DNA from 4 places in the Rhizobium sp. CRRU65 genome. Region 2 is predicted to be linked to each of the others. Evidence: predicted binding sites of a transcription regulator. Region 2 holds the regulator's gene; each other region holds the start of a gene.

The links. Region 2 encodes LexA, which represses DNA repair genes until DNA is damaged. Its sites were predicted from a motif close to TGTTCNNNNTGTGTTCNG; they were not measured.
Region 1: ACM5SV_RS22880 (ATP-dependent helicase) is a predicted target of LexA. The motif match lies at 5,329-5,346, and genes of this name have one in related genera.
Region 3: ACM5SV_RS16075 (DNA recombination protein RmuC) is a predicted target of LexA. The motif match lies at 2,041-2,058, and genes of this name have one in related genera.
Region 4: ACM5SV_RS16830 (2'-5' RNA ligase family protein) is a predicted target of LexA. The motif match lies at 3,854-3,871, and genes of this name have one in related genera.

The regions. Positions count from the first base shown of each region.
Region 1 covers NZ_JBLYZH010000012.1:42,289-49,976, forward strand. Annotated here, with positions in the region: gene galE (UDP-glucose 4-epimerase GalE) at 1-7, shown strand, start outside; gene ACM5SV_RS22870 (putative bifunctional diguanylate cyclase/phosphodiesterase) at 115-2,076, shown strand; gene ACM5SV_RS22875 (enoyl-CoA hydratase/isomerase family protein) at 2,160-3,212, shown strand; gene ACM5SV_RS22880 (ATP-dependent helicase) at 3,224-5,281, opposite strand; gene ACM5SV_RS22885 (hypothetical protein) at 5,389-5,655, opposite strand; gene ACM5SV_RS22890 (BON domain-containing protein) at 5,834-6,094, shown strand; gene ACM5SV_RS22895 (hypothetical protein) at 6,220-6,483, shown strand; gene ACM5SV_RS22900 (DUF982 domain-containing protein) at 6,748-6,990, opposite strand; gene ACM5SV_RS22905 (hypothetical protein) at 7,302-7,688, shown strand, end outside.
Region 2 covers NZ_JBLYZH010000008.1:247,048-254,735, forward strand. Annotated here, with positions in the region: gene lpxB (lipid-A-disaccharide synthase) at 1-412, shown strand, start outside; gene gltA (citrate synthase) at 445-1,734, opposite strand; gene ACM5SV_RS18860 (ComEC/Rec2 family competence protein) at 2,025-4,457, shown strand; gene lexA (transcriptional repressor LexA) at 4,438-5,157, opposite strand; gene ACM5SV_RS18870 (VOC family protein) at 5,356-6,252, shown strand; gene kdsA (3-deoxy-8-phosphooctulonate synthase) at 6,249-7,094, shown strand; gene eno (phosphopyruvate hydratase) at 7,232-7,688, shown strand, end outside.
Region 3 covers NZ_JBLYZH010000007.1:35,857-43,544, forward strand. Annotated here, with positions in the region: gene def (peptide deformylase) at 1-302, opposite strand, end outside; gene ACM5SV_RS16070 (globin-coupled sensor protein) at 400-1,884, opposite strand; gene ACM5SV_RS16075 (DNA recombination protein RmuC) at 2,091-3,314, shown strand; gene ACM5SV_RS16080 (ribokinase) at 3,395-4,294, shown strand; gene ptsN (PTS IIA-like nitrogen regulatory protein PtsN) at 4,555-5,019, opposite strand; gene hpf (ribosome hibernation-promoting factor, HPF/YfiA family) at 5,090-5,665, opposite strand; gene ACM5SV_RS16095 (DMT family transporter) at 5,958-6,881, opposite strand; gene rpoN (RNA polymerase factor sigma-54) at 7,009-7,688, opposite strand, start outside.
Region 4 covers NZ_JBLYZH010000007.1:183,701-191,388, forward strand. Annotated here, with positions in the region: gene ACM5SV_RS16805 (LysR family transcriptional regulator) at 1-806, opposite strand, end outside; gene ACM5SV_RS16810 (Atu4866 domain-containing protein) at 935-1,306, shown strand; gene ACM5SV_RS16815 (oxidoreductase) at 1,363-2,214, shown strand; gene ACM5SV_RS16820 (SDR family oxidoreductase) at 2,253-2,987, shown strand; gene ACM5SV_RS16825 (methylated-DNA--[protein]-cysteine S-methyltransferase) at 3,100-3,663, opposite strand; gene ACM5SV_RS16830 (2'-5' RNA ligase family protein) at 3,946-4,545, shown strand; gene ACM5SV_RS16835 (succinylglutamate desuccinylase/aspartoacylase family protein) at 4,647-5,708, shown strand; gene ACM5SV_RS16840 (ArsC family reductase) at 5,828-6,178, shown strand; gene ybaK (Cys-tRNA(Pro) deacylase) at 6,211-6,684, shown strand; gene ACM5SV_RS16850 (MarR family winged helix-turn-helix transcriptional regulator) at 6,748-7,191, opposite strand; gene ACM5SV_RS16855 (glutathione S-transferase family protein) at 7,272-7,688, shown strand, end outside.

The DNA.
Region 1 (7,688 bases), on a different contig from region 2:
CTTCTGATCGGGGAACCCGTTTACCATCCCCGCGCCTGCGGGGGCGCATGCCGTCACGTGAATAAGGAAAAAACAAGCTTTCTCTGGCTGGCTCGGGCCAACGGAAAAGAGAAGATGAAGAACTTTCTGGCCTCATTGCAGCTGCAAAAAGACAATCCGACGCTTCTGCTGGCGCAGTTCCGGGCCCTGTCGTCGCAGATTCCCATTCTCTATGTCCTTCTGGTCATCAACGCCCTTGCGGTGGCGATCACCCACCTCAAATCCGCCCCCCTTTGGCTCTCGCTCTACATTCCCGTGGCCTTGAGCGTCGTCTGTGTCTTCCGTCTCTGCTGGTGGGAGATCCGCGGCAAGGAAAACGTCACCGCCGAGCGGGCCTACAGGCTGATGAAGCTCACGATATCAGGGGCCGGCATCCTGGCCGTCGCTTTCGGCAGCTGGGCGATCGCGCTCTACCAATATGGCGATGCTTCCCAGCAGGGTCAGATCGCCTATTTCCTCGTCGTGACCGGGATATCCTGCATCTTTTGCCTGATGCACCTGCCGATGGCGGCAGCGCTGACCACGGTCATCACCTTCTCGGCCATGGTCGCGACCTTCTTGTTCTCGGGCAATCCCGTTTTCGTCGCGACGGCCATTAGCGGCCTCTTCCTGATCCTGCCCTTCCTCAGGGTGATCAACAGCTATTTCCAGAATTTCGTCGGTCTCGTGCAACTGACCGAAGAGCTGAAGCAGAAGCAGGCGGAAGCCGAAGAGCTGAACCTCGTCAACAGCCGCAATGCGCTGCATGACCAGCTGACCGGCCTTGCCAATCGCCGCAGCTTCTTTCTCTCGTTGGAAAAACGGCTGCAGAAGGATTCGTCGACGCCGCCCGTCCTCGGCATTCTCGATCTCGACGGCTTCAAGCCGGTCAACGACGTCTTCGGCCATGCCGCCGGCGATCTCGTGCTGAAGGAGACGGCCCGCCGCTTCGTCGCGCTGGTCGGCGAAGAGGGCATCGTCTCCCGTCTCGGCGGCGATGAGTTCGGTATCATCTTTCCCTCCTTGATGACGCGCCAGGCGATCGCCGATCTCGGCCAGGCGCTCTGTGCTGCCGTCCGCGATCCTTTCGAAATCCCCGACGGCTCGGTCCGCGTCTTCGGCTCCTGCGGCATCGTCTATCCTGATATTGGCACATACACCGCCGAGGATCTTTACGAGAAAGCCGATTTTGCCCTCTACCAGGTCAAGAGCAAGCGCAGCAGCGGCGTCGAATTCTTCTCGGCCGAGCACGAGAAGATCCTGACGCAGCGCCACCTGATCGAACTCGAACTGCAGGCAAACGATTTCGCCAAGGAATTGAAACTCGACTATCAGCCGATCGTCGAATTGAGGAGCGGCCGCGTCGTCGCCTACGAGGCGCTCGCCCGCTGGGACAGCGCCCGCTTCGGCCGTATCAGCCCAGACGCCTTCATTCCCGCTGCCGAGCGCACGGCGGTCATCGGTCGCATAACCCGCATCCTCTTCGCCAAGGCGCTCGAAGCGCTGGCGATCATTCCACGGCATCTCAGGCTGTCCTTCAATCTCTCGGCGCGCGATATCTGCGACCACGAGACCTCGATGGCGCTGCTCGCCATGATCACCCGTTCCGGCATCGATCCGAAGCGCATCGAATTCGAGATTACCGAGACCGCATTGCTCTCCGATTTCGACACCGCCGATCAGGTGATATCCATGCTGCGCGCTGCCGGCATCTCGATTGCGCTCGACGATTTCGGCACCGGCTATTCGAGCCTCAGCCATATTCATCGTCTCGGCTTCGACAAGCTGAAGATCGACAAGTCGTTCGTGATGAATTTCGATCGAGACGCCCGCTGCATGAACATCACCCGCTCGGTCGCCAATCTCTGCCAGAACCTCGGCATCGCCTCCGTCGCCGAAGGCGTCGAAAGCGAAGAGATTGCCGAGGGATTGAAGGCGATGGGCGTTCGTCTGGCGCAGGGCTATCATTTCTCGCGGCCGCTGCCGCTCGAACTTGCCATCGACTACGCCGCCAGGTGCGAGGCCGCAGCCTCCGCCCGCAATTCGCTGTCTGCCTGACCGATCGATCTCGATCCGCCGCAAATCGACTGGAGCGATGCCGCGGGGTCGTCTATTCATGGTCGCAACAGATGAGGTGAACCATGCAGGACGGCGAAGTCATCATTGAACGGCGGGGTACCGCAGGCGTCATCCGGCTCAACCGGCCGCGAGCACTGAACAGCCTGACGTTGCCGATGATCCGCACGATCACCGCGGCCCTTCACGACTTTGCCGGTGATCCCGAGGTGGCGAGCGTCGTGGCGACGGGAGAGGGCGAACGCGGCTTCTGCGCCGGCGGCGATATCCGCGCCCTGCATGAGAGCGCCCGCGCCGGCGATGGCCTGGCGGCAAGCTTCTGGCGCGAGGAGTTCCGCCTCAACCATATGATTGCCTCCTATCCCAAGCCCTATGTCGCGCTGATGGACGGCATCACCATGGGCGGCGGCGTCGGCCTGTCCTCGCATGGTCGCCACCGCATCGTCACCGAGCGCACCCGCCTTGCCATGCCCGAAACCGGCATCGGCTATGTCCCGGATGTCGGCGCCACCTGGCTGCTGCCGCGTGGCCCCGGCGAGGCCGGAACATGGCTCGGTCTGACAGGGCTTGATATCGGGGCTGCCGATGCGATCCACGCCCGCCTTGCCGACCTTCAGATCGCCTCGTCGCGGCTCGGCGAAGCGATCGATGCTCTCTCCGCCCTGCCGCGCGCCAGCTCATCCGGCGATGTCGATGCCGTGCTGCAGGCGCTTCCGGAGCCTCAGGGAGAAAGCCGGCTCAGGCAGAACGCGGCGATGATCGATCGCGCATTTTGTTTCGACAACGTGGAGGAGATCCTGGCAACGCTTGCCGAGGAGGAAGGCGAATTCGCCGCCGAGACGCGCCGGGTGCTGCTGACGCGTTCACCGACCAGTCTGAAGCTCGCTTTGCGGCTGCTCAGAGCCGGCCGCAGCAGCGCCTCGCTTGCCGAATGCCTCGGCCGCGAACTCGGCGCCTGCCTGCGGATGCTTGATAATCCCGATTTCTTCGAGGGTATTCGCGCCGCCGTCATCGACAAGGACCGCAATCCGAAATGGTCGCCCGCATCAGTCGAGGCTGTGGAAGTGGCAAGGGTCGAGCATTTCCTGAAACCGGCCGAACCGCCGCTTTCGCTCTGAACGCTATCCGGCTATCGCCACATGCCGCGCATGCGGGCGCCGACATCGATGCGCACTTGCCGCGCGTGGGCTTGCGCGGCCTCCGATTTCACCTGCGGCCAGCTGCAGGCCTCGAAGAACTGCAGCAGCGTTGCCGGAATGAAGCGGCTGCGTGAGGCATAGACATGCCGGTCGCCCTGCGAGTTCTGCCCATAGGTGAAGAAGCGTTGCGGAACGACGAGGTCGAGACCATCCCGGGCGCGCGTCATCGCGACATAGAGCAGCCGGCGTTCCTCTTCGATTTCGGCGGTTGTGCCGACGGCGAGATCGCTCGGTATGCATCCGTCGACGACGTTCAGCATGAAGACCTTCGTCCATTCCTGGCCCTTGGCGGAATGGATGGTCGACAGGATGAGATAGTCTTCGTCGAGAAGCGGCACACCCGCCTGGTCGCTGGTCGCATCCGGCGGATCGAGGGTGAGCTCGGTGAGAAAGCGCTCGCGCGAGGCATAACCGCTAGCGATCTGCTCGAGCTGCAGCAGGTCGGCCTGCCGCGTTGCTGCGTCCTCGTGCAGCCGTTCCAGATGCGGCGCGTACCATTGCCGTGCCAGGCCGATCTCTGCCGGCCAGCCGGCCTTGCCGGTCTTCAGCTCCTGCAGCATCGCAACGAACATTGTCCAGTCCTCGCCGGAGCGCGGCGGTGCCGGCATGGCGCCAAGAGCAGTAATCGGGCTGGCATCCTCGGCCATCAGGTCGAGCGTCTTCTGTGCCGTCGACGGGCCGACGCCCGGCAGGATCTGCATCAGCCGGAAGCCCGCCACCCGGTCGCGCGGGTTCTGCGCGAAGCGAAGGGCGGCCAGCATGTCCTTCACATGCGCGCTGTCGAGAAACTTCAGCCCGCCGAACTTGACGAAAGGAATGTTGCGCCGGGTCAGCTCGACCTCCAGCGGCCCGCTGTGATGCGAGGCGCGAAAGAGCACGGCCTGCTGCTTGAGCGTGAGGCCTTCCTCGCGGTTATCGAGCACCATGTCGGTGATATACCGCGCCTGCTCGGCCTCGTCGCGCACAGTGACCAGGCGCGGCCGCTCGGACGATTGCCGCTCGGTCCAGAGGTTCTTGGTGAAGCGCTCCGAGGCGAGATCGATGACGGCGTTGGCGGCGGCGAGGATCGGCTGCGTCGAGCGGTAGTTGCGGTCGAGCGTGACGATATTGGCCGCCGGGCTGAAGGCGGCGGGAAAATCGAGGATGTTGCGCACCGTCGCGGCACGGAAGGAATAGATCGACTGCGCATCGTCGCCGACGACGGTCAGCCCTTGGCCTTGGGGTTTCAATGCGAGCAGGATGGAGGCCTGCAACCGGTTGGTATCCTGATATTCGTCGACCAGCACATGGTCGAAGCGGCTGCCGATATCCTCGGCAATCATCGCTTCGCCGACCATCTGCGCCCAGTAGAGCAGCAGATCGTCGTAATCGAGCACGTTCTGGCTCTGCTTGGCCTGGACATAACTGGCGAAAAGTTCGCGCAGCTGTTTCTCCCACGTCGCGCACCAGGGAAAGACGTCGCGCAGCACGAGGTCGAGCGCGGTTTCCGAGTTCACCGCCCTGGAATAGATGGCAAGGCACGTGCCCTTTGTGGGAAAACGGCTTTCTGTCTTCGAGAAGCCGAGGTCGTGCCGGATGAGGTTCATCAGATCGGCACTGTCTTCGCGGTCGTGGATGGTAAACCCAGGATCGAGACCGATCTGCTCCGCATAATCGCGCAACAGCCGCGCGCCGATGCCGTGGAAGGTGCCGGACCAGGAAAGCGCATCCGCCATCACGCCAGCATTCGCACCAAGCACATCGCGGCAGATGCGCTCGACACGCCGCGCCATCTCGGCGGCTGCCCGGCGCGAGAAGGTCATCAGCAGGATGCGGCGGGGATCGGCGCCCTTGACGATCAGATGGGCGACCCGATGCGCCAAGGTATTCGTCTTGCCGGAGCCGGCGCCGGCAATGACCAGCAGCGGCCCGGCAATATGGCTGCCGTCGATGAGCGTGCCGTGCTCGACGGCCATGCGCTGCTGCGGATTGAGCTTTTCGAGATACATCCAGCCGTCCGGTCGGGCTCCCGCAGAATCACTGGGGAAAGATTAGATGTTCCTTGAATGTTCGCGATTGCGGCCTCTGTCAAGCGCTGCGGCGCGCGAGCAACATCTCAGTCGGGGAAATCCGGACCGATCTCGCGCCGCACCAGCTTCAGGCTACGGTCCGGCTGAAGAATATAGGTTTCCTCCACGCGCTGGCCCGTCCCGTTGTAGAACTGGTTGTAGACGGCGCTGCCGACCGGCGACTTGCTGAGCTTCGTTCGCGGCTGGCCGCCATAGGTAATGCTGCCGGGAATGGGTTCCAGCGCCCGCGTATCGGCCGAGGAGCAGCCGGCAAGCATTGCCCCGGCAAACAAGGCGGGCAGAAGCGCTTTCATCGTCATCATCCCTCTTTCGACTGCCGCCAGATATGGAAGCCGCAGCGCCTTTCGCCAAGGGTCGTCCATGCCACCGAGCAGGTATCACTGTCGAACAGGCTCTTCTTTTCCGGGGGACGCAACGAAATGCGTCGCAGCGGCGTTAACAGACATCAACCAACATCAGGAAACGTTCACGGTGCTCGGCTTTCCAGCATTCACGGGGCATGGCGAGCCCGGCCGCCAGGGCCACAGCGATGCCGCGACGCGCGCCTCGGTGGAAAGCGCCCTTCATGCGGCCGCCGATTTCGAAGCCGGCGAAATCACCGTCAGCATATCGGGCTCCTATGTCATCCTCGAAGGTTTCGTGCGCCGGCGGGGCGATGTCGAGCGGGCGATCGCGATCGCCGAGGGCGTCGTCGGCCGGGGCTATGTGCGTGCTCGCCTGCTGCGACGCTAATGCATGTCGCCCAAAACTCTGCAGCGGTTTTGGAATAGCCGCACGCTCATGTCTTTCTGTTGGACGAGGGAACCAAAATGCTCCCCTGCGTGTTGAAATGCCGGACCTAAACGCTGGAGACTCTCATGCAGTTGCTTCCTCGCCTCTGGGCAACGACCTTGATAGTGGGTTGCGGTGTCTTTGCCGGCTCCGCCCATGCTTCGCTGGAAACCGGCACGAATTATTCCGCTTTGCCGAAGGACCAGATCGCCCTCAACGAATATACCGGGACCGTCGCCTGCACACCGGTAGAGCCGCACTATCTCCCCTCATTCATCCGCGCATCTGATGGCACGATCATCGGCGTCGGTTATGTCGAGGTCGAGAATGAGGGCGGCACGGACTGCTGAGGCATCCGCTGTGCTCGGACGAGGCTCGCCTGCGTTTCCGCAGAGGTGACGAGCCTCTAACCATCATCATGATGGCTGGTCATCTTCTATTGATGCACCTGTACCAGGCGCAACGCCCTTTGCACCAAAACCCGGCACGCACTTGTTGCAGGGTTAAACCAAAATTAAAGCCCAAAATTAAAGCCCAAAATTAAAGCATCGTCCCGTTCCGGCACGCTTGCGCGCCCAGAAGGCGAAAATCGCCCGAAATTCCTTGCTGAAGTGCTAATGCAGCTTCAGCTTCGCCTCTTCGGCGGCCGCCAGGAACTCGGCTCTTGCTTCTTCCACGCTCTTGCGTCCGTCGAGCGCCGCCCGGCAGGCGCTGCGGGCCTTGATATAACGAAGCCCACGCATACTCGGCCAGAGATCCGCCAGGCACTTCAGCGCATCGAACGGCCCATTGACCGTTCGCGCATCGGCACCTTCGAAACCAACCTTGACCGGGCTGTTCCATCTTTCAGTTGCCATCGACGCTCCTCCACGATTTTCGACAGAAACGAAGTGCAGCATCTCCCAGTTCCTCCGGGGAGACTTTGCGATAGTTAATACTCTAGCGTGATTTTTGCCGTCAGCAATGGTGGAATGCATTGCGGCTGATGAGGCGAAATGTCCTCTTGATGAGATTCACCAAGCGACCGGCTTTCGCGGGCCAGGAATTTCGTTGGAATTTGTAATCATGACGCCCCAATGCGAGGGGAATTTTTGGAGGGTGCAACCAAATCCGATGGCGTGGGGGCGCGGCATCATCGCTACCATGCTCTCGAAGCTGAGGGCTCCACATGGGTTTAGGTCGAAATCTGATCCAGGCTGCTTTTCTCTGTGGGGCCTTGGCAATGCCGGTCCTCGCCCGCGGGGCAGAGGTGTCTGCTGAAGACGCTCTGCTGACGCGTCTCTCCATCGAAACCGTGCCACGACTCCAGCGGGAATATTTGCGGGCGACCCTCACGCCCCAGGATGAAGGCACGGCGATAGATGTTGCTGCCTATGTTTTGTCTAAGACTTTTGATCGGTGGTATGTCGAAGGTATATTCGATGGAGCTTTTTCGTGGCTTCACGCGCCAATTAAGGACGAAGTGCTGGTCACCAGAGAACTGATTGAACTGTGGCAGTTTTCGCCGTTTATATCTTACTATCTCGAGGTAACCGAGATTCCCGACTGCGCAAAC
Region 2 (7,688 bases):
GGCGGTCGGGCCGGCGCAGAAGTGGAAGGCCCTTGCCGAGGCGGATGCGGCGATGGCAGCTTCCGGCACGGTGATCCTCGAACTCGCCCTTGCCGGCGTGCCGACGGTGTCCGTTTACAAGACGGATTGGATTATCCGCCTGCTCGCCCGGCGCATCAAGGTATGGACGGGCGCATTGCCCAATATCATCGCCGATTATGCCGTCGTGCCGGAATATCTGAACGAGATCGTCCGCGGCGCCAGCCTGGCGCGCTGGATGGAGCGGCTGTCGGCCGACACGTTCCAATTGAAGGCGATGAACGAGGGTTATGATCTCGTCTGGCAACGCATGCAGACCGAAAAGCCGCCCGGCGAACACGCTGCCGAGATCCTTCTCGACGTGCTGAAAAAGAAAAAACCCGGTCGTTTCTGACCGGGTTTTCTTTTGGGTTCTTTCTGAAGCGATCAGCGCTTCGAAACCGGAATGTAGTCGCGCTTCGGTTCGCCGACATAAAGCTGGCGCGGACGGCCGATGCGCTGTTCCGGATCCTCGATCATCTCGTTCCACTGCGCGATCCAGCCGACGGTGCGGGCGAGCGCGAAGAGCACGGTGAACATGGTCGTGGGGAAGCCCAGCGCCTTCAGCGTGATGCCGGAATAGAAGTCGATGTTCGGATAGAGCTTCTTCTCGATGAAATATTCGTCGGTGAGCGCGATGCGCTCCAGCTCCATCGCCACTTCGAGCAACGGATCGTCCTTGATGCCGAGTTCGCCGAGCACTTCATGCGTCGTCTTCTGCATGATCTTGGCGCGCGGATCGTAGTTCTTGTAGACCCGGTGACCGAAGCCCATCAGGCGGAACGGATCATTCTTGTCCTTGGCGCGGGCGACATATTCCGGAATGCGGTCGACCGTGCCGATTTCCGTCAGCATGTTGAGGGCTGCTTCGTTAGCACCGCCGTGAGCGGGCCCCCAGAGGCAAGCAATGCCGGCGGCGATGCAGGCGAACGGGTTGGCACCCGATGAACCGGCGAGACGGACGGTCGAGGTCGAGGCGTTCTGCTCATGATCGGCATGCAGGATGAAGATGCGGTCCATGGCGCGGGAAAGCACCGGATTGACCACATATTCCTCGCAGGGCACAGCAAAGCACATGCGCAGGAAGTTCGAGGCATAGTCGAGGTCGTTCTTCGGATAAACGAAGGGTTGGCCGATATGGTATTTGTAGGCCATCGCGGCAAGCGTCGGCATCTTGGCGATCATGCGCAGGCTGGCGACCATGCGCTGGTGCGGATCGGTGATGTCGGTGGAGTCGTGATAGAAGGCCGACAGTGCGCCGACGCAGCCGCACATGACGGCCATCGGATGCGCATCGCGGCGGAAGCCGGTGAAGAAGCGGCTCATCTGCTCGTGTACCATGGTGTGGTGCGTAACGCGGTAATCGAAATCCTTCTTCTGCACGGTGGTCGGCAGTTCGCCGTAAAGCAGGAGATAGCAGACTTCGAGGAAGTCGCCATGCTCGGCGAGCTGCTCGATCGGATAGCCACGATGCAGCAGGACACCTTCGTCGCCGTCGATGTAGGTGATTTTCGATTCACAGGATGCGGTCGAGGTAAAACCCGGATCGTAGGTGAAGGAAGCGGTGTTCTTGTAGAGGGCACCGATATCGATGACGCTCGGGCCGATCGTGCCGCTTTTGACAGCAAGGTCGACAGACTTGTCACCGATTTTTATTGTAGCGCTTTGATCCGTCATGCTGATCCTCCGAAATGGCGGTGGCGCCATAAAAGCGCCATAGGGGTTAAGCGTCCTCACCGATAGCTATATGATCGCGAAGCTAATGCCAAGTTACTGTGATGGCATTTTGTGCAATGCGGTATCACCTTTTAGGCACTGCAGCGATGAGCCACACGCATATCGGAAGCCGATGATTCGACTGGTCTTTTGGGGCTCGCGATTTTGCCTCATATTTCAATCGATTATGCTTGCCGGATTTGATTGGAGGTTGCATTCTGACTGCCTTCGCAGCCGGGCTTGGGCGGTTCATGCAGGAGTTGACGTCAGTCGAATTGCGGCCGGAAACAGGCGAAGGCCTTGCCGGCTCCTCCAATTTTTCACCACCAGTCGTGGTGACGCGACCGGCAAGGACGCAGTCGGCAATACCATTGCGCCACCGGCTGCCGGCCGCAGCCTCGCACTTGCTGCGTGCCGGCATGCGCATGCTGGGCGAGGAGACGGACCATGGCCGCCTGCTGCTGTTCTCGCCGGTCTTCCTCGGCGCCGGGTCAGCCATCTGGTTTCTCGCGGCATCGGATTTTCCGCTCACTGCATCGCTGCTCTGCCTGTTGGTGCTGACCGTCGCAGTTCTCATCGCCAGCCGCAACCGGGCGGCATTGCGGGCAGCGCTGCTGGCGCTTTCGCTCGTGGCTTGCGGCATAGTCTCGGCGCAGTTCGAGAGCTGGCGGGCTTCGACCGTGATCCTCGATTCATCAGTGACGACGACGGTGACCGGCCGCGTCGAGCGGCGCGAAGGCGATGGTCGCGGCCGGTGGCGCTACATTCTTGCCGTCACCGGCACTGAAGCGCCTCAGGTCAAGCGGCCGCCGGAACGCATCACCGCCATCGCCCGCGGTGCGGACGCAGCCTTCGAGATCGGCGATATCATCACCGGCAGGGCGCGGCTGACGCCGCCGGCGGGCCCAGCACTTCCCGAGCTCAACGACTTCTCCTTCAGTGCCTATTTCGACGGCATCGGCGCCAACGGCTTCTTCTACGGTGCACCGACGAAGGTCGATGCGCAGGCAGGTCCGCAGGCTGCAAGATCGGCGGTGGAAGCGCTGCTCGAAGGGCTCTACCGGCTGCGCAGCGGCATTGGCGACCGGATAAGGTCGATCCTGCCCGGCGATACCGGCGCTTTTGCCGCCGCACTGGTGACGGACGAGCGGCGCGCCATCTCGGATGCGACGACGGAGGCACTACGCCAGTCCGGTCTGGCTCATATCATCGCCATCTCCGGTCTCAACATGGCGCTGTCGGCCGGCATCTTCTTCGTCGGCTTTCGGATGCTGCTCAGCATCTTTGCCGGTATCGCTGAGGCCTACCCGACGAAGAAGATCGCTGCCGCCGGCGCGCTCATCGCCGTTACTGCCTATTTCCTGATTTCGGGCTTTGCGGTCTCTGCCGAGCGCGCTTTCATCATGATGGCCATCATGTTGATTGCCGTCTTCTTCGACCGGCCGTCGATCAGCCTGCGCAATGTCGCGCTTTCCGCCCTCGTCATCATCCTCATTTCACCGTCCGAGGTCTTAGGTCCGAGCTTCCAGATGTCCTTTGCCGCGACATTGGCGCTGGTCTCGGGCTATCAGTTGTGGAAGGACCGGCGCGTCCGCGAAAACGCCTTTCTGAAGCTACCTATCATCAGGCCCGTCGTTACGGTTGCCGGTTTCTTCGGCGGCGTCTTCCTGACTTCGCTGATCGGCGGTTTTTCCACCGCGCTGTTTTCGATCGAGCATTTTCATCGCCTGACCGCCTACGGCCTGCCGGCAAACCTCGCGACGATGCCGATCATCTCCTTCATCGTCATGCCGGCCGGCTTGCTGGCGATGCTGCTCATGCCTTTCGGTCTGGATGTTTTGCCCTGGAAGGTCGTCGGATTCGGCCTCGATCTGGTGATCGCGGTCGCAAAGACGGTGTCCGGCTGGGATGGCAATATCGACGTCGGCCGCTTGCCCGCCTGGTATTTCGCGGTCGCCGTGGCAGGCTTTCTGCTGCTGACGCTGCTCCGCACCCGGCTGCGCCATATCGGCACATCAATCATCGCGGTCGCAACGCTCATCCTGTTGCTTCTACCGGTTCCCCGGCCGCCGGATCTGGTGATTTCGGAGGATGGCAGTCTCGTCGCGGTGGTCGAAGCGGCAGCAATGGCTTCCAACCGTGAAAGACCACCGGATTTCATCTTCGACCAGTGGCAGAGAGCCCTGGTCCTGCCGAGACATGATCCGCCGAAGATGCTGGATGGTCCTGCTATCCCGCAGGTAGGAGAAGACCGCCGCGTCAAGCTTTCCCGCGATCAGCAGAACGAAGCGAGGACAGCGATGCGGGCGGCCGCAGCGGCCGGTGAAGCAAACCGCTTTTCCTGCGTCAAGAGGGCCTGGTGCGCATCAAGGCTTGGCAATGGTCGTGTGGTTGCTGTCATCGACAATGCCGCCTATCTCGGCCCGGCATGCGACGCGGCCGATATCATCGTGACGTCGGTCCGCCTGCGTTTCAACAGCTGCCGCTCAGGTGCGACGCTCTTCACCGGCGAGACGCTGCGCAGGACCGGATCCATCGAGTTGCGCTTCGCGGACGCCGGCCTGGAGGTGGCAACCGCATTTGACGCATTGTCGCGACCATGGATGCGCCATCGCGCCTTTGACTGGCGCAGCAACAGCTTTACCGAATCCGGCCTAACCGATGTCAGTGATAGCGGCGAATGAGGCCGACGAGTTTGCCCTGCACCTTAACACGGTCTGGTCCGAAAATCCGGGTCTCGTAAGCCGGGTTGGCCGCTTCCAGTGCGATCGAGGCGCCCTTGCGGCGGAAGCGCTTGAGTGTCGCTTCTTCGTCATCGACGAGTGCAACAACAATGTCGCCAGGACTTGCGGTGCTGCCATTGCGGATGATCACGGTGTCGCCGTCGAAGATGCCGGCGTCGATCATCGAATCGCCCTTGACCTCGAGCGCATAATGTTCACCGGAGCCGAGCATGTCGGCCGGAACGGCGATGTCGTGGGTGTTGTTCTGGATCGCCGAGATCGGCACACCGGCGGCGATTCTGCCCATGACCGGCACGGAAACCGAGTTGCCGTTGTCGGCGACGGGTTTTGCGGGAGCAGGGGCGGCGACCGGCTGAGGTTTGCCCAGGCTGCCTTCGATGACGCTCGGCGAAAAGCCGCGCCGCGGCTGGATGCTGGGGCTGTAGGCCTCCGGAAGCTTGATGACCTCGAGCGCGCGGGCGCGGTTCGGTAGGCGGCGAATGAAGCCTCGCTCCTCTAGCGCTGTAATCAAGCGATGAATCCCGGACTTCGAGGCGAGGTCCAGAGCATCCTTCATTTCGTCGAAAGACGGTGGAACGCCGGATTCTTTCATGCGCTCGTGAATGAAAAGGAGAAGCTCCTGTTGTTTGCGCGTGAGCATCGACGTTGTGACCTCGTGATTGAAACAAATCCAGAACAGACACTATATGTTCCATATGTGTTCCGCAAGTAGCTAAATTTCCGTAAAACTTGGCGCCAACTCGTTGAGATTTTTATTTTCATTCGCCGGATTGGGACACATCTCTTGTATTGAGGGGCGCGCCGTCGCACATCTCTTGCCGTTTCCAGGAGGGATATGATGAACGAGCATTCCGCCAAACCGCACCCGCTGGATCATGTCGTGCTGCCGGTCGTCAATATCGATCTGGCGCGCGAGAGGCTCGGCAAGCTCGGCTTCACCGTTGCCGCCGATGCGCGCCATCCCTTCGGAACGGAAAACGCCTGCGTCTTTTTTGCCGACAAGACCTATCTGGAGCCACTCGGGATTGCGAGCGTCGAGGAGAGCGAGGCATCGGCGCGCCAAGGCAATGTCTTCACTGCCCGCAACCAGGCCTTCCGTTTCCGCTGTGGCGAGGAGGGGCTTTCGGGGCTGGCTTTCGGCAGCAAGGATGCCGGCATCGATCATCAGAATTTCGTCGGCAACGGATCGAGCGCCGGCGAGATGCTGCAGTTCACCCGGCCGATGACGATGCCGGACGGTTCCGAGACGATTGCCGGCTTCAAGCTGGCTTTCGCCGCCGACCTGCGCGCGCCGGATCTCCTGCTTTTCACCGTCGAGCGCGTCAATCCGCTACCGGCCGAGCGCGCCGCGCTGGAGACGCATGCCAATGGCGTGACCGGCATAGTCGAGATAGCGCTTTGCGCGCCTGATGCTGCCGCCTTCGCAGCCTTCGTCAGCCTTGCCGTGGCGCAATCGGCAGTCGAGAAAACCGGTTTCGGCGCCAATATCGCGGCATCGAATGCGAAAATCAGCCTGATGACGCGGGAAGGGCTGGAGGCCTATTTCGACATCGCCGACTCATCCGCAGATCGCGGCCTGCGCGGCCGGGCAATCCTCTTCGCTGTCGCCGATCTTGCCGTGACAGAAGCGCATTTGGCTGCTAACGGGGTGACATACACGCGCAAGAACAATCGCATTCTGGTGAAGCCCGCGCCCGGGCAGGGCACGCTCTTCGCCTTCGAGGAAACACGATGAGCACTGATACGAATTCCGAAGTCAGGGTCGGCGAAGGCCAAGGCCAGGTCACCTTTTCCAATACCGGCCGCCTGTCGCTGATTGCCGGTCCCTGCCAGATGGAGAGCCGCGACCACGCCTTCATGGTTGCCGGCACGCTGAAGGAGCTTTGCGGAAAGCTCGGCATCGGCCTCGTCTACAAGAGCTCCTTCGACAAGGCGAACCGGACCTCGCTGTCGGCCGAACGCGGTATCGGGATCGAGAAGGGCATGGAGGTCTTTGCCGACCTCAAGAAGGAATTCGGTTTTCCCGTCCTGACCGACGTTCATACCGCCGAGCAATGCGCGGAGGTGGCAAAGATCGTCGACGTCCTGCAGATCCCGGCCTTCCTCTGCCGCCAGACCGACCTTCTCATCGCCGCCGCCAAGACCGGCCGCGTCGTCAATGTCAAGAAGGGCCAGTTCCTCGCTCCCTGGGATATGAAGAACGTCCTTAAGAAGCTCAATGCCAGCGGCAATCCGAACGTGCTGCTGTGCGAGCGCGGCGCCTCATTCGGCTACAATACGCTGGTCTCCGACATGCGCTCGCTGCCGATCATGGCGGCGATGGGTGCGCCCGTTATCTTCGATGCGACCCATTCCGTGGCGCAGCCGGGCGGGCAGGGCGAATCCTCCGGCGGTCAGCGGGAATTCGTGGAAACACTGGCGCGCGCAGCGGTGGCTGCCGGCATTGCCGGCGTCTTCGTCGAAACCCATCAGGACCCCGACAATGCCCCTTCCGACGGCCCGAACATGGTCTATCTCAAGGACATGCCGCGGCTTCTCGAAAAGCTGCTCGCCTTCGATGCGGTCGCCAAGGCTTGACGTTCAACAGTCTGACATGATCGTGCTATAGGCCACATCCGAACGCTGGTCCGAAGGCTATTGCAGCATTGTAATTTGCACGCCTTCGACTAAGACAGGTTTCGAACCATTTATCACCCACCGAGCAGGAAGAACCCATGACTGCAATCACCGATATCATCGCCCGCGAGATTCTCGATAGCCGTGGCAACCCCACCGTCGAAGTCGATGTCTATCTCGAAGATGGCAGCATGGGCCGCGCGGCCGTTCCCTCGGGCGCCTCGACGGGCGCGCATGAGGCGGTCGAACTGCGTGACGGCGGCAAGCGCTACCTGGGCAAGGGCGTCGAAAAGGCGGTCGAAGCCGCCAACACCGAGATCTTCGACGCGATCGGCGGCATCGACGCCGAAAACCAGATCCAGATCGACAACATCATGATCGAGCTGGACGGCACGCCGAACAAGTCGCGTCTCGGCGCCAACGCCATCCTTGGCGTGTCGCTCGCCGTCGCCAAGGCTGCCGCCCAGGCATCCGGCCTGCCGCTCTACCGCTATGTCGGCGGTGCTTCCGCCAGCCTGCTGCCAGTGCCGATGATGAACATCATCAATGGTGGTG
Region 3 (7,688 bases), on a different contig from region 2:
TAATAATCCGGAATCGAAAGACAGCCTTCCTCATAGACGGAGCGCTCGTCGGAGGCTTTGACGATCTCCGGGTTGATGAAGACCTGCGGCTGCTTTTCCTCGCCCTCGCGGGCGATGTCGATGACGAGCATACGGCGCGGCACGCCGATCTGGATGGCAGCGAGGCCGATGCCCGGCGCGTCATACATGGTTTCCAGCATATCGTCGGCAAGACGCTGCAGGTCGGAATCCACCCGCTCGATCGGCTTGGACAGCTGGCGGAGAACGGGATCGGGAAGAATGATGAGTGGCTTGATGGTCATGGCGTTCCCATAACCCATCTTTTCCGACTATGGAATTATCCGGCAGGCGGGGAATACGCTTTTTTGCATCCCCGCCTGGAATTTCGCCATATTCGCCTCAGGCCGCCCGGCGGGCAGCACCCGCGGAACGGCCCTCCGGCCGGGCGCGGAAGCGCCGCAGCAGCTCGATCAGGGTCTCCACCTCGTCCTTCAGGCGGCGGGTTTCCGCCGAAGAGTGCTCGACCATGTCCGAATTCTGCTGGGTGATCGCACCCATGTTGCGGACGGCGAGGCTGACCTCGTTGACGCCGGTCGCCTGATCACGGGCGGCGGCGGCGATATCGGCGACGAAACGGTTGATGATGTCGATGCGGCTGATCATGTCGTTCAGCGCCTCGCCGGTGCTGGAAACGATGCCGACACCCTGATTGACCTGGGTCGAGCTCTGCGAGATCAGGTTCTTGATCTCCTTGGCTGCTTCCACGGTACGCTGGGCGAGCTGGCGAACTTCCTGGGCGACGACGGCAAAACCCTTGCCGGCATCGCCGGCACGGGCCGCCTCGACACCGGCGTTTAGCGCCAGCAGATTGGTCTGGAAGGCGATCTCATCGATGACGCCGATGATCTTGGAGATCCCGGTCGAGGATTTCTCGATGCCGGCCATCGCCGAGACGGCGCTGGTGACGAGTTCGCCGGAGTTCTTCGCCTTCTGCTGTGTCTCGCGCACGGCATCCGACGCCTTCTCGGCATTGGCGGCCGTCTGGCCGACGCTGACGGACAGCTGCTGCAGCGCGGCCGAGCTCTCCTCGACGCCTGCCGCCTGCTGGGCGGTGCGCAGCGCCAGATCGTTGGTCGCGTTGGAGATGACGTCGGCGCCGGTCTTGATATGGCCGGAGGTCTCGCGCACGGAGGCGAAGGATTGGCGAAGGGCGCTGACGGCGCGATTATAGTCCTCGGCCATCTGCCGGAAATTGCCCGGCAGATCGGACGGTAAAGTGGCTTCGAGATCGCCGTTCGACAGCGCTTCCAGACCGCGGCGCAGCTGCTCCAGCGCGATCGCCTGGTCGGATTGGGCCTCAGCGCGCTGCTCTTCCAAGGCGCGGCGCTTGGCTTCCAGCGTCTCGAGATAGACCGAGATGGAATAATCCATGTCGAGCATGCCCGATTTGACGACCGCCGATAGCTTCTCGGCCAACAGCTTGCCTTGCTGGCGCGCGAAGATCGAAGGCCACTGCTTTTCCATGATGCCCTTGACGAGTTCGGACATGACGATGGCGTAACCGCCGATAGACCAGCGCGGTTCCAGCCCCATGCGCTCATGCATGCGGCCGACGGCGGTCACGCCGTCGACATAGCTCTCGTCGAACGTGCCGCCAGTAAGATTGACCCAATGATCCTGCTGACGCTTCTTGGCATGGCCCAGTTGGGACTTGTCGGCGACAGCGGGGGTCTTGGCGATCTTGGCGTAGAATTTATCGAGGGCGCCGCCGATCAGCTCTGATATGACAGGGCGCAGATCCCGCATCGACTTGCGCGCCGCTTCATCCAGCTCGATGAAATCGAGGCGCTGCCTGAGGGCATTGTCGGTCTGCTGGGCGGTCATGGGGATCTCTGTACTTGGCGCGACGCGCGCGGGAGGGGATTTCAGCGCCGCAGGTTTTGGCCAATATGGTTGAGCAATCGTTAAGCCGCGGCGACATTTCTTTTCGGTGGACGCGGAAGAGCAACGGCTTGCGAAGATATTGAGGATCGTCCATTCTGTTCACGTTTTGATCTATAAATCGCCGCTTCTTCTGTTATGCTTGCGGCATGACCGTCCATTCCGAATCGCTCGCCCTTTCCCTTGCCTCGATCAGCCCGGCCATGCTGGCGCTTGTCGGCGGGGGTCTCGCCGTCCTCGTCCTGCTGGTGATCGTGCTTCTGCTGCGCGGCTCCGGCCTTCGCCGCGAGCAGGCGGAGGAAGCGAACTTTCGCGCTGAGGAAAACGAAGCGCGCATGGGCGAGCTTTTGAAGATTCAGGCAGAGATGCAGGGCCGCATCGCGGCGATGACCGAGGTCTTCGGCGCGCGGCAGAGCGAACTCAACCAGACGATCAGCCAACGCCTCGACGGCATGTCGCAGCGAGTCAGCTCGACGATCACCGAGCAGACCAAATCGACGCATGAGAACCTGCAGCGGCTGCAGGAGCGGCTGGCGGTCATCGATGCCGCGCAGAACAATATCCAGACGCTCGCCAAGGATGTCGTCGGGCTGCAGGCCATTCTGTCCAACAAGCAGACGCGCGGCGCCTTCGGCCAGTCGAGAATGGAAACGATCGTCGCCGACGGTCTGCCGATGGGCGCCTACGCCTTCCAGCAGACGCTGTCCAACGGTTCGCGGCCGGACTGCACGATCCGCATGCCGAACGGCGCGCCGCCGCTGGTGATCGACGCAAAATTTCCGCTCGAAGCCTGGAACGCAATCCGAGACGCCGGCAGCCCCGAGGCCGGCAAGATCGCCGGCCAGCAATTCCGCCGCGACATGGAGGTCCATATAAGGGATATTTCCGAGAAATATCTGATCCAGGGGGAAACCCAGGATACGGCCTTTCTCTTCGTGCCGTCCGAATCGATCTTCGCCGAGATCCATGAGCACTTCGAGCCGGTGGTGCAGAAGGCGCACCGTGCGCGCATCGTCATCGTCTCACCGTCGCTGCTGATGCTGTCGATCCAGGTCATCCAGGCCGTGCTCAAGGATCAGCGCATGCGGGCGCAAGCGCATCTGATCCAGGGCGAAGTGGCGATCCTGATGGACGATCTCAGCCGCCTCGACGAGCGGGTGCGCAAGCTGCAGGGCCATTTCGCCATGGCGCAGAAGGATATCGACATGGTGGTCACATCAGCCGACAAGCTCACCAGGCGCGGCGCCAGGATCGAAGCGCTGGAATTCGAGGCCGGCGGCGATGCCAAGCCTGCCCGCGACAGCGAAGCCGCAGCCAAATCGGTGGAGAGCCGCACTGGTCTTCTGAAGCTGCGGGTGGTTGACGAGGAGTGACCGCTTCGGGCAGTGTCGCGCCCGCATGAAACACTAGGAGCATGATGTCGTCAGCATGCTCCAGAAGACGGGACACATTCATGATCACAGTTTTCGGGTCCATCAACATGGATCTCATCGCCACGACCGAGCGCCTGCCGAAGCCCGGCGAGACGGTGGCCGGCAACGGCTTTGCCACGGCCGCCGGCGGCAAGGGCGCCAACCAGGCGCTGGCCGCGCGCCGCGCCGGCCGGTACGTGCATATGGCCGGCGCCGTCGGCAAGGATGCTTTTGCTGCGGAAGCGCTGGCCCTGCTCGATGATGCAGGCACCGACCTTTCTCTGATCAAACATGTCGACGGTCCAACAGGCACGGCGCTGATCCTCGTCGGCGGCGACGGAGAAAACATGATCGCCGTCGTTCCCGGCGCCAATGGCCAGGTCACGCCTGCCGATGCCGAGACCGCGATCGGCCGCATGGACGAAGGCGATGTCCTGATGCTGCAGCTCGAAGTGCCGGCTGCTGCCGTCGAAGGCGCGCTGTCGGCCGCCCGCGCCAAGGGCGTCACCAGCATCCTCAACCTTGCGCCGCTGATCCCCGATGCCCCGCGTCTCGGCCGGCTCGCCGATATCGTCATTGCCAACGAGACCGAGTTCGAGCGGCTCGCCGGACAAGAGGGCATGGACGCCCAAGCGCGGGAGGCAGCCCTTGTGCGTCTGCATGCGGAGACGGGGCAGACGCTGATCGTGACGCTCGGCGCCGACGGTGTCATCGCCATTCGCGACGGGTCGATTTCGAGGGCGCAGGGTCTCAAAATCCAACCTATCGATACGGTCGGTGCGGGAGACACTTTCTGCGGCTATTTCGCCGCCAGCCTCGACGACGGCCTCGATTTTGTCTCGGCGTTGCGCCGTGCGGCAGTCGCCGGTTCGCTCGCCTGCCTCAAGGCCGGAGCGCAACCGTCGATCCCCTTGAGCGAGGAAGTCGCAGACAGGATATAAATCTTGAAGGATAGACGGCGACAAGCGCCGATGTGCTGTCTCATATAGTGATGGGACCGCGGAGACTGTGGCTTGATCGGTCAACGCGGTGCCGGCAGCCCCTTCGCCTCGCGCGAGTGCCCCGTCGCTCCGTTGCCTCATCGCGTGGATCCGCTGCCGTAGCGCAGGACAGCTGGGAAGAGTTCTGATCGTTCAGCCCCTCATAATGCAAAAGGCGCCTGGGAAATCAGGCGCCTTTGCATTTCGGGGATTAATGCCGCTCAGGCAGCGTTCGACGTCTGCTCTTCGTTGAGGAAGGCATAGATCGCCGAGGCGGACTCGGTGGCGCGCAGCTTGGCGACCAGATCGTGATCGCGTAGCACGCGGGCGATACGCGACAGAGCCTTGAGATGATCGGCGCCCGCGCCCTCCGGCGCAAGCAGCAGGAACACGAGATCAACAGGCTGGTCGTCCAGCGCCTCGAAATCGACCGGCTGCTCCAGCCGGGCGAAGATGCCGACGATCGAATGGATGTTTCCCAGCTTGCCGTGGGGAATGGCTATGCCGTTGCCGACTCCGGTCGAGCCCAGGCGTTCGCGCTGCAGGATGACGTCGAAGATCTCCCGTTCGGAAAGCCCGGTGATCCTGGAGGCTCTTGCAGCCAATTCCTGAAGCAACTGTTTCTTGGAATTTACTCTGAGGGCGGGAATGATCGCATCCTGATGGAGCAAATCTGCCAATGCCATTTCTTTTTCCTTCTGTCGCCGGGATCAAATGCAAGGAGCGGCGGCAATACCGCCGCTCACCACCCTGATCTCAGCCTTTGATACTGGCTGAATCGATCCAGCCAATATTTCCGTCGTGCCGACGGTAAACGATGTTCAGATGTTCCTTGCCGGGGCTGCGGAACAGGAGAAGCGGCTCGTCGGTCATGTCGAGCGCCATCACTGCGGTGGCGACCGACATGGTCTTCAGCTGCTTCGTGCTTTCAGCGACGATCGCCGGAGCGAAATCGTCAGCGATTTCATCATCGTGATCAGGAACGGAATCCATAACCGTGTAGGAGACCTCTGCAAAACCATTCAGATGGTTTCCGGCGTGATGGTCCTTCAGCTTGCGCTTGTAACGCCGCAGCCGTTTTTCGATCCGCTGGGAGGCGGCGTCGAAAGCCAATTGCGGGTCGGTCGCCTCGCCGGCCGCATGCAGCACCACCCCGCTGTCGAGATGAAGCTTGCAATCCGCCGAGTAACGAGAACTCGCCTTTTCCACGGTCACCTGGCCGGAATATCCCCCGTCGAAGTATTTCGTGATGGCCATACCAATTTGGTCCTCGATCCTTTGACGGAAAGATTCACCAATTTCCATATGTTTCCCGGATACACGCACACTCATGGAGTTTCCCTTCTTATGGTCGTTTGCGGGTATCAGTTTACGCCAAGCCTCAGGTTCATCCAAGCACTTCGCACAATCTCAAGCAAGATCGGCTTAGGCCTGCGGGTCCTTAGTGCCCTTCTGATGCTGGGGATAACTCCAGACGCCGTTCACGGCATCGATTGCGGCGGGCTTCTAGCCAGAGCTTGCCGAAAAGTCAATAGGGCGCCGAATCACCGTCGGCGGCACTCGGTCAACGTGTGGCGGATACCCAGTCGGGCAAGGCATGCCGCCGATCGCCACCCCATACAGTTTAGGCGTTTCGTGCCTGCGTTGTGCCCCTCCTTGCAGGGATCGTCATGGCGGCGACACCTGCTATGACGCAGACGAGCCCGATCCAGGCCGTCGGGCTCAGCCTTTCGCCGAGAAAAACGATGCCGATCGCAACCCCGATCGGCACTCTGAGATAGGCTTGCGCGGTGGTTCCGACCGAACCCAGCGTCTGGACGAGACGGAAATAGATCACAAAGGCGAGCGCCGTCGAAAAGGCGGAGAGGGCCAGCAGCGCCAGCATCGATGCCGGCGAAGGATCGATTTCCCACGGCCGATCGACGACGAGGCTCATCGGCAAGAGAACAACCGCGCCTGAGATCAACGAGCCGGCCGCCGGCACCGCGGGGTCGAGCCCCTTGAAGTTCTTGCTGAAAATCGCGGCACCTGCATAGCAGATGGTCGCCAGGATGATGGCAAGCTGCGCCATCAGGCTTTCGCCGAGACCGCCGAGCGCTTCGACGCCGATGACGAGGCAGATGCCGGCAAGCCCGGCCATGACGCCAAAAAGCCTTCGCAACGTCACCTGCTCACGGCGGGTGATCAGCACGGTCAGCAGGAAGGTGAAGATCGGCGTTGCCGAATTCAGGATCACCGCCAGTCCGGCATCGACGGACTGTTCCGCCCAGGCGATCAGAGTGAAGGGGACGACGCTGTTCAGACAGGCCTGAACGAAAAACCGCCGCCAGGTGGCGAGATCGCGCGGCAGGTGGACACGCCGGTGGCGCAGGACGGCCAGCAGAATGCCGCCGGCAATCAGCGTGCGAGCGGCGATCAACGTTATCGGCGGGATCGTCTCGACGCCGATCTTGATGAAGCTATAGGAGGAACCCCAAAGGGTCGCCAGCACCAGCAGCAGGAAAAGCTCCCTGGCAAGGTTGGAATTTTGCGGCATCATGGTCGGCATTTCGATATTCGTTGAAGACAATTCACAGGGTTTCGGCGCCGTTTGCATGTCTAAGACGCAGGGCGCTGGAGAGGAATAACGGGATTTGCGGGCCGGATGCTTCGATCGAGGCCGAAGCGTTGCCGCGTTAGAAACCGGCGACCTTGGCGAGCGCCCGCTTCTCGCGGCGGCGCTGGACCGAAGAGGCAATGTTCATCGCCTCCCTGTATTTCGCAACCGTGCGGCGGGCGAGATCGACCCCGCCCTTCTTCAGCATGTCGACGATATCGTCGTCGGAAAGCACCGCCTCCGGGCTCTCCTGCAGGATCAGCGCGCGGATCTTGTGACGCACGGCTTCGGCCGAATGGCTGTCGCCGCCTGCGACGGCGCTGATCGAGACGGTGAAGAAATATTTGAGTTCGAAGAGGCCGCGCGGCGTCAGCATATATTTGTTCGACGTGACGCGGCTGACGGTGGATTCATGCATCTTGATCGCTTCGGCGACCGTCTTCAGGTTCAGCGGGCGCAGATAGTCGACGCCGTGCAGCAGGAAGGCGTCCTGCTGGCGGACGATTTCGCTTGCCACCTTCATGATGGTTTTAGCCCGCTGATCGAGGCTGCGCGTCAGCCAGTTGGCGGTCTGCAGGCAATCGGAGAGGAAGGCGTGATCCTCGCCGTTCTTTGTCACCCGGGAAAAATAAGACTGGTTGACCAGCACTCGCGGCAGCGTATCCGGATTGAGCTCGACCAGCCAGCCGCCATCCGAGGAGGCTCTGACGACCACATCGGGCATGATCGCTTCGGAAATACCCGCCTCGAAACCGCTGC
Region 4 (7,688 bases), on a different contig from region 2:
GGAAAGGGTGGACAGAAATCCTCCAGCAGCGGCACGAGTTCGCCGCGGTCGATATAGGACTGGAAGGTTTCCGCCATGCCGAAGGTGATGCCTGCCCCCGCGCAGGCCATACGGATCATCATTCCCATGTCGTTGGTCGTAACAGTGGGATCGACGGAGACGTCGAAGTCGCGGTCGTTTTCGGTGAACTCCCAGCGATAGGGCGCCGTATCCGGGCGTGGGCGCCATCCGATGCAGGCGTGGTTCTGCAACTCGCGGGGATGGCGGGGATGGCCGCGGCGGTCGAGATAGCTGCGGGATGCCGCCGCGCATTGTCGCTGCTCTTCGGAGACGGAGATCGCGATCATGTCCTGCTCGATCACCTCGCCCAGCCGGACGCCCGCGTCGAACCCGGCCTCGACGATATCGAATTCGTCATCGGTGATGGTGATATCGAGTTTGATGTCAGGGCAGGCTTCCATGAAGCCGGCCAGCAAGGTGCCGGACAGGAAGTTCTCGGCGATCGAGGAAACGGTGATCCTCAGCAGGCCGCTCGGGCGCGCCTGCATTTCCCGGACCGTCTGCATCGCATCATTGACCTGCCGGACCGATGGACGAACCGCCTCGAAGAACACTTCGCCGGCTTCGGTCAGGCTGACGCTGCGCGTCGTGCGCTGGACCAGGGCGACTCCGACCCGATCCTCGAGGCGCTGCAGGGCCTGGCTGACGGCGGAACGGGTGACGCCAAGCCGCTCGCCGGCAAGCCGGAAGTTCCGCGCCTCCGCCACCGCAAGAAAGACTGAAATGCCTTCGAGATCGTCGACCATTGGTTAGCACTTCTAACCAAGGCATCATGGATTGGCAACTTAATCGCCGCGGATCGGCGCGCTATCTTTCAGGTCGAGGTCAACGCCAAGACCCACTCATCGGCAAATCTTCTTCGAAAGGCAAGGCAATGCGAAAGTTTTTCAAAAGCTCGGTCCTGCCGTTTTTCACGGCGATCACCCTGGCTGGCACGGCGATCAGTTCGTCAGCCGCCGATGCCATGAACCGCCAATCTCACCAGCAACAAACAAGCGAGAACGCTATGCAGCAACATTCCTATGTCGGCATGTGGGTTACGGATGATGGCCGCGTCCGCCACGAGCTTCTGCCGAATGGCCGTTACGACGAAGCCCGTGGCAGCAGAGAAAGCGCCTATCGAGGACGCTACGACGTCACCGGAAACCACATCGAATATTGGGATGACACGGGCTTCACAGCCGACGGCGATTTCGTCGACGGCAATACCCTCCATCACGGTGGCATGGTGCTTCGGCGCAAATGACGTGCCGCCCGAAAGGCAACACCACACAAGAAGGCCGCATTTGCCGGCCGGAAAGGATGACGATCATGTCTTCCCCAACACCCATCTGGTTCATCACCGGCGCATCGTCCGGCCTCGGCCGGGCGCTCGCCGAAGCCGTGCTGGCCCGTGGCTGGCGCGCCGCTGTTACAGCGCGCAGACCCGAGACCCTGGCAGATCTCACGGCGCAACACGGCGACCCCGCGCTTGCCCTTGCACTCGATGTGACGGACAGCCGCTCCATCGCCGGCGCGGTTCGTGACGCCGAAACGCATTTCGGTGCGATCGACGTCCTCGTCAACAATGCCGGTTACGGCTACTTCTCGGCGATCGAAGAGGGCGATGATGCCGAGATACGCGCCCAGTTCGAGACCAATGTCTTCGGACTGATCGCCGTCACCAAGCAGGTTCTGCCGGGCATGCGCCGACGCCGGCAAGGGCATATCTTCAACGTCTCTTCGCTCGGCGGGCTCGTCGCTTTTGCCGCAACCGGCTATTACCATGCCACCAAGTTCGCGGTCGAAGGCTTGTCGGAATCGCTTTCGCATGAGGTCAGGCCGCTTGGCATCGATGTGACGATCCTTGAACCGGGCGCCTTCCGCACGGATTGGGCCGGCCGGTCGATGGTCGAATCCAGCACGATCATCGAAGACTACGCCGAAACGTCAGGCAAGCGGCGCCAGGCCACCCGCTCGATCTCCGGCAACCAGCCGGGCGATCCCGCGCGCGCGGCAACCGCGATCATATCGGCGTTCGAAGCGGACGTGCCGCCGCTGCGCCTGCTGCTCGGTGCACCCGCCCTGAAGATCGCCCGCGAACGGCTCGATGCGCTGCGCACAAATTTCGACGCCTGGGCGGAGACGACGCTCAGCGCCGATTTTCCAAGCTAACCGTAACGAAAATCTCACCTGCAAAAATGGAGCTTGAAATGTCTGATATCAAAGGGAAAGTCATTGCCATCACCGGCGCCAGCAGCGGCATCGGAGAGGCCGCGGCAAAGGTGCTGGCTGCCGCAGGCGCCCATATCGTCATCGGCGCCCGCCGCACCGAGCGCCTGGAGGAACTCGCCGGCGAAATCGCCGCAAAGGGCGGGTCGGTGCGCCGGCGACAGCTTGACGTCACCGACCGTTCCCAGGTGGAAGCCTTTGCAGGCTTCGCCCGCTCCGAATTCGGACGGCTGGACGTTATCGTCAACAATGCCGGCGTCATGCCGCTGTCGCTACTCGACGCCCTCAAGGTCGACGAATGGGACCGGATGGTCGACGTCAATATCAAGGGTGTTCTCTATGGCGTTGCGGCGGCGCTTCCGATCATGAAGGCGCAGGGATCAGGGCAGATCATCAACCTGTCTTCGATCGGCGGCCACAGCGTCTCTCCGACGGCGGTTGTCTATTGCGCGACGAAATTCGCGGTACGGGCGATCTCGGACGGACTGCGGCAGGAGTCCGATCGTATCCGCGTCACCGTCATCTCTCCGGGCACGACGACATCGGAACTCGCCGACACCATCACCGATCCGACGGCGCGTGATGCCATGAAGGCTTTCAGGGCGATCACCATCAGCCCCGAGGCCGTCGCCAATTCGATCCTCTACGCCGTCAGCCAGCCTGATGATGTCGATGTCAGCGAGATCATCATCCGACCGACAGCCAGCCCCTATTGATCCGCTGAGATTGCTGCCAAAGTAATTCCAGCAAAAGTGTAGAGCGGTTTTGCCAGGCAAAGCGCGAAGCGATTTTGCCGGGAATTGCGGAAAACGAAAGAGCCTCCGCCGCCTAAAAACCCAGCGACTGCTGGGCGGGCGGCGGCGGTGCAAGGTTGACGCCTTCGAGCTCCAGCATGCGGGCCTTCGATGACGAACCGCCGGGCGCGGAGAAGCCCCCGATCTTGCCGCCGGCCGCAAGCACCCGGTGGCAGGGGATGATCAGGGCGACAGGGTTCTTCGCCATCGCCTGGCCGACGTCGCGGGCGGCTTCCGGCCCGACGCCGAGCTCCTTGGCCAGCGCGCCGTAAGTGGTGGTGCGGCCCCAGCCGACACGCCTTGCCGCCGCATAAATATCCCGGAAGAAGGCATCCTGGCCGGCAAGATCGAGTTCGACGCCGGAAAAATCCGTCTCCTCGCCCTGGAAGTAGCGTTTCACGGCGGCGACCGTCTCGAGCACGCCAGGCGTCGGCGCGCCGGCTTCGGCATCCGGCAGGCGGCGCAACAGCAACCGTTCCGTCGCTTCCGCTGACTTGGTCGGCAGTTGGAAACGGATGATGCCGGCGTCGCTCCAGGCAATACCGCAGAAACCGCCCGCGGTTTCGAAGATGAGATAGTGGTGCGTTGTCTCAGCCATGACACAGCCTCCGCGTTTTCGATGACCTTCAAAATCGTATGGGACGGCCGCTGTTTCAACCCGTTTCTTGCGCGCGCCAGGCTTCCAGGAAATATTGCGATGCGCCCCTGCATTGTCGACCGACTAGCCACTTCACCCGGTCCTGAGCGACGTTTCGGATAAGTGTGGCCCCGAGCATGTCGGGAAATTATGTTCTCTTTTTGTTCTTGATGTTGTTTCCTTGCAGAGTATCTTCGTCGCGTTTTGAAAACGACGAGGCGGGTCATGACGACCTGAAACTCCATGAACCAGATGCCCTTCGACTTCGGAGACGACAAAAATGATCGCGGACGGCGGAACGAAAGCTACGTCAGCGGACACCGACTTTTCTTTGCGCTCTGCCCTCCTGATGCCGTCGAGCAGCAGGCGGCCGCAATCGCCGATGACTATCGTCGAGCCTTCTCCCTTTCCGGGATGCCGCGCCTGACGACATTGCATGTGTCGATCATCTGGGTCGGCGACTATCCGAGGCTGCCGGAGGATGTGGTCTTCGCGGCACGACAGGCCGGCGCCACAGTCGAGAGTGCCCCGATCGCAATAAGCTTCGACCGGATCATGCGATTCCCGCAGGCGCGTTCGCTTGTGCTTTGCGGCGAAGGCGGACGGAAACCACTGACACGGCTGCACGTCCAACTGGGCGTCGGCATGTACAATGCCGGCTTGCGGCACAATGTCGGCCGCGACTACAAGCCGCACATGACACTTCTCTATGACCGCAAAGCCGTGCCGCCGACGACCCTCGACACACCCGTTTCATGGACCGCGTCCGAATTCCTGCTCATCCACAGTGTTCTCGGAAAAACCGAACATCGGATCATCGATCGCTGGCCGCTGCTCGGCTGAGGCAATGATGTCTTCGGACCACGCTTGCGCTTGCCCCATTTCCGCTCATATAGCTCGGAATGCCTAACCGCGCGCTGGTTGTAAACGGGAACGAAGACAGCATGGACGTTTCAGAGATCATCATCCCTGGAGATACGCCGGGAACGGAGTGGCGGTTGCCGGTGCTGCGCTTTAAAGGCCACGATCCGAAGGCGCCGAGGGCCTATATCCAGGCGGCACTGCATGCCGGCGAGCTGCCGGGAACGGTGCTGCTGCATTTCCTCTGCGAAAGGCTGCGGCAGGCGGAAAGCCAAGGTGGGATCGCCGGCGACATCACCATCGTGCCGCAGGCCAATCCGATCGGTGCGGCGCAATCGCATTTCGGCGAGCTGCAGGGCCGTTTCGACCTGGGCTCACGCACCAATTTCAACCGGGATTTTCCGCTGATCTCGATTGTCGATCGCGCCACGCTGACCGAAGATCTCGATGATTACCCGGCTACCGACAGATTGAAGAGGCAGCTGCTGCATATGGCGCTTGGCGCCGATCTCGTGCTCGACCTGCATTGCGACGACGAATCCCTGCAATATGCCTATATCGACGAGGCCTTCTGGCCGGAGGCCGCCGATCTTGCCGCTTCACTCGGCATGGAGGCCGTGCTGCTTTCGGATGGCGAAAGCTCGGCCTTCGAGGAGGCCGTCGGCTTTGCATGGAAATATGAGGTTCCCGGCGAACGCCGGCCCCGTCTGCCCGGCAAACTCTCCGTCACCGTCGAGCTGCGCGGCAAACGCGACGTCGATCCGGTGCTGGCGAAAAAGGATGCGGATGGGCTCTGGCACTTCCTCGCGGCACGGGGGACCGTTGGCGACGAAAAGCCCGCGGCAATGCCATTTTCCGGTCCGGCCGTGCCGCTCGACAATGTCGAGATCATCCGCACGCCAGAAGGCGGAGCCGTGCTCTTCCATCGCGACATCGGCGAGAGGGTTGCCGAAGGCGACCGCCTAGTGACTATCGTCACTAGGCCGGGGCAGCCGGGCGGCAGCATCGAGCTCACCGCGCCGCAGGACGGGCTGATCCTGACCCGAACCTCCGACAGGCTGGTGCGGCGGCGCGGCGACCTGATGAAGATCGCCTGTGACGAACCCAGCAAGGCTTCCCGCAAGGCCGGCACGCTGGAGAATTGAACGGGGCCGGTTTTGTCCGGCTGCGATTGTCGACGCGCTCGGGGATAAAACGTCGGACGGCGTTTGCGCCGGCCTTCGTGCATGTTATCTCGCTGCTATCACAGGGAGATCGATCGGGCATGGCCGTCACCATCTATGGCATCAAGAATTGCGACACGATGAAAAAGGCGCGCAGCTGGCTGGAAGAACATAGCGTCGCCTATGAGTTTCACGATTACAAGGCGCTCGCTATCGACCGCGCCCATCTCGAAGCCTGGATCGACCAGGCCGGCCTCGATACTGTGCTCAACCGCGCCGGCACTACCTTCCGCAAATTGCCCGACGCCGAGCGCGAGAACCTCACCCGGGAGAAGGCAATCGCCCTGATGCTCGACCAGCCGTCGATGATCAAGCGGCCGGTGCTGGAAGTGAAGGGCAAGCTGCTGGTCGGCTTCAAGCCGGAGATTTACGCCGGTACGTTCGGAGGCTGACAGGCGGCCCGCTGAACTCACGAGGGAAAGAGATGTCCAAGACTACGCGCGCGACACAGCTTCTTTCGCAGGCAGGCGTCGCCTTCACCGTTCATGCCTATGACTACGACCCCAATGCCGAGCGCGTCGGGCTGCAGGCGGCCGAAGCGCTCGGCGAGGCGCCGCATCGGGTGCTGAAGACGCTGATGGCGGAGGTGGACGGCAATCCGGTCTGCGTCGTCGTGCCGTCGGACCGCGAGGTCAGCATGAAGAAGCTTGCCAGCGCCTTTCACGGCAAATCGGCCAATATGATGAGGCCTGCCGATGCCGAGCGACTGACGGGTTATCATGTCGGCGGCATCAGCCCGTTCGGCCAGAAAAAGACCGTGCCGACGGCGATCGAGGAAGCCGCACTTGGCGAACCGCTGGTCTATATCAATGGCGGGCAGCGCGGGCTGCAGGTGCGGCTCGATCCGAAGCATGCGTTGAAGGCACTGAAGGCTGTCGCCGCGCCGCTGATTGCCTGATCGGAGCATGATGCCGAAAAGTGTGAGCGGGTTTCGGACGACATCATGCTCTCACTATTGAATCTAGAGGAAGCGGTCGAGCAGGCCGGCGATCGCCTTCGCCTCGTTTTCGGCAAGCTTGCAGCCGATATGGGTCTCGATCGATTTGGCATAGACGATCCACATGCGCTCGCGAAGCTTTCGGCCGGCATCTGACATCACCACCCAGCGGCCGCGTCCATCCTCGGCGAAGACCTCGCGCCGGACCAAGCCCTCTCTTTCCAGCCGGTCGAGCAGGCGAGAGAGATTATACTGGGCCAGCAATGTCCGCTCTTCGATCTCGTAGGGGCGCAGTTTGCCGTCTTGCGAGCGCGCTAATTCCCACAGCACGTCATACCAGGCAAGCGGCGGCATGCCGGCCGTTTTCAGGTCGGCTTCGATGGCGCCAAGCAACCGCTCGCGGGCGCGCATGATGCTCGTCCAGGCAGAGGTAACCGCTTCGCTTGGATTCGACGGCTTTTCAGACATAAATGCAGTTACATCTATCTTGAATTCCGCCGCAAGCGTTATTAGATGCATTTACATCTATCATTGCCAAGGAGGCCCCCATGAGCAAACTTACCCTCGTCAGCCATCATCTCTGCCCCTATGTGCAGCGCGCCGCGATCGCTCTGCTCGAAAAGGGCGTGCCCTTCGAGCGCATCAACATCGATCTTGCCGACAAGCCCGACTGGTTCCTGCAGATCTCGCCGCTGGGCAAAGTGCCACTGCTGCGGATCGAGGAGGAGGACGGCAGCGAGGCGGTGCTGTTCGAAAGCAGCGTCATCTGCGAATATCTGGAGGAAACGCAGCCGGGCATCGCGCTGCATCCGAAAGACGCGCTGACGCGTGCCCGCCATCGCGGCTGGATGGAATTCGGTTCCTCCGTGCTTTCCGATCTCTGGGGTTACGAGACCGCCGAGGATGCCGCGCAGTTGGAGGCCAAGCGCAAGGCGCTCATCGCCAAATTCGCAACTGTCGAGAAG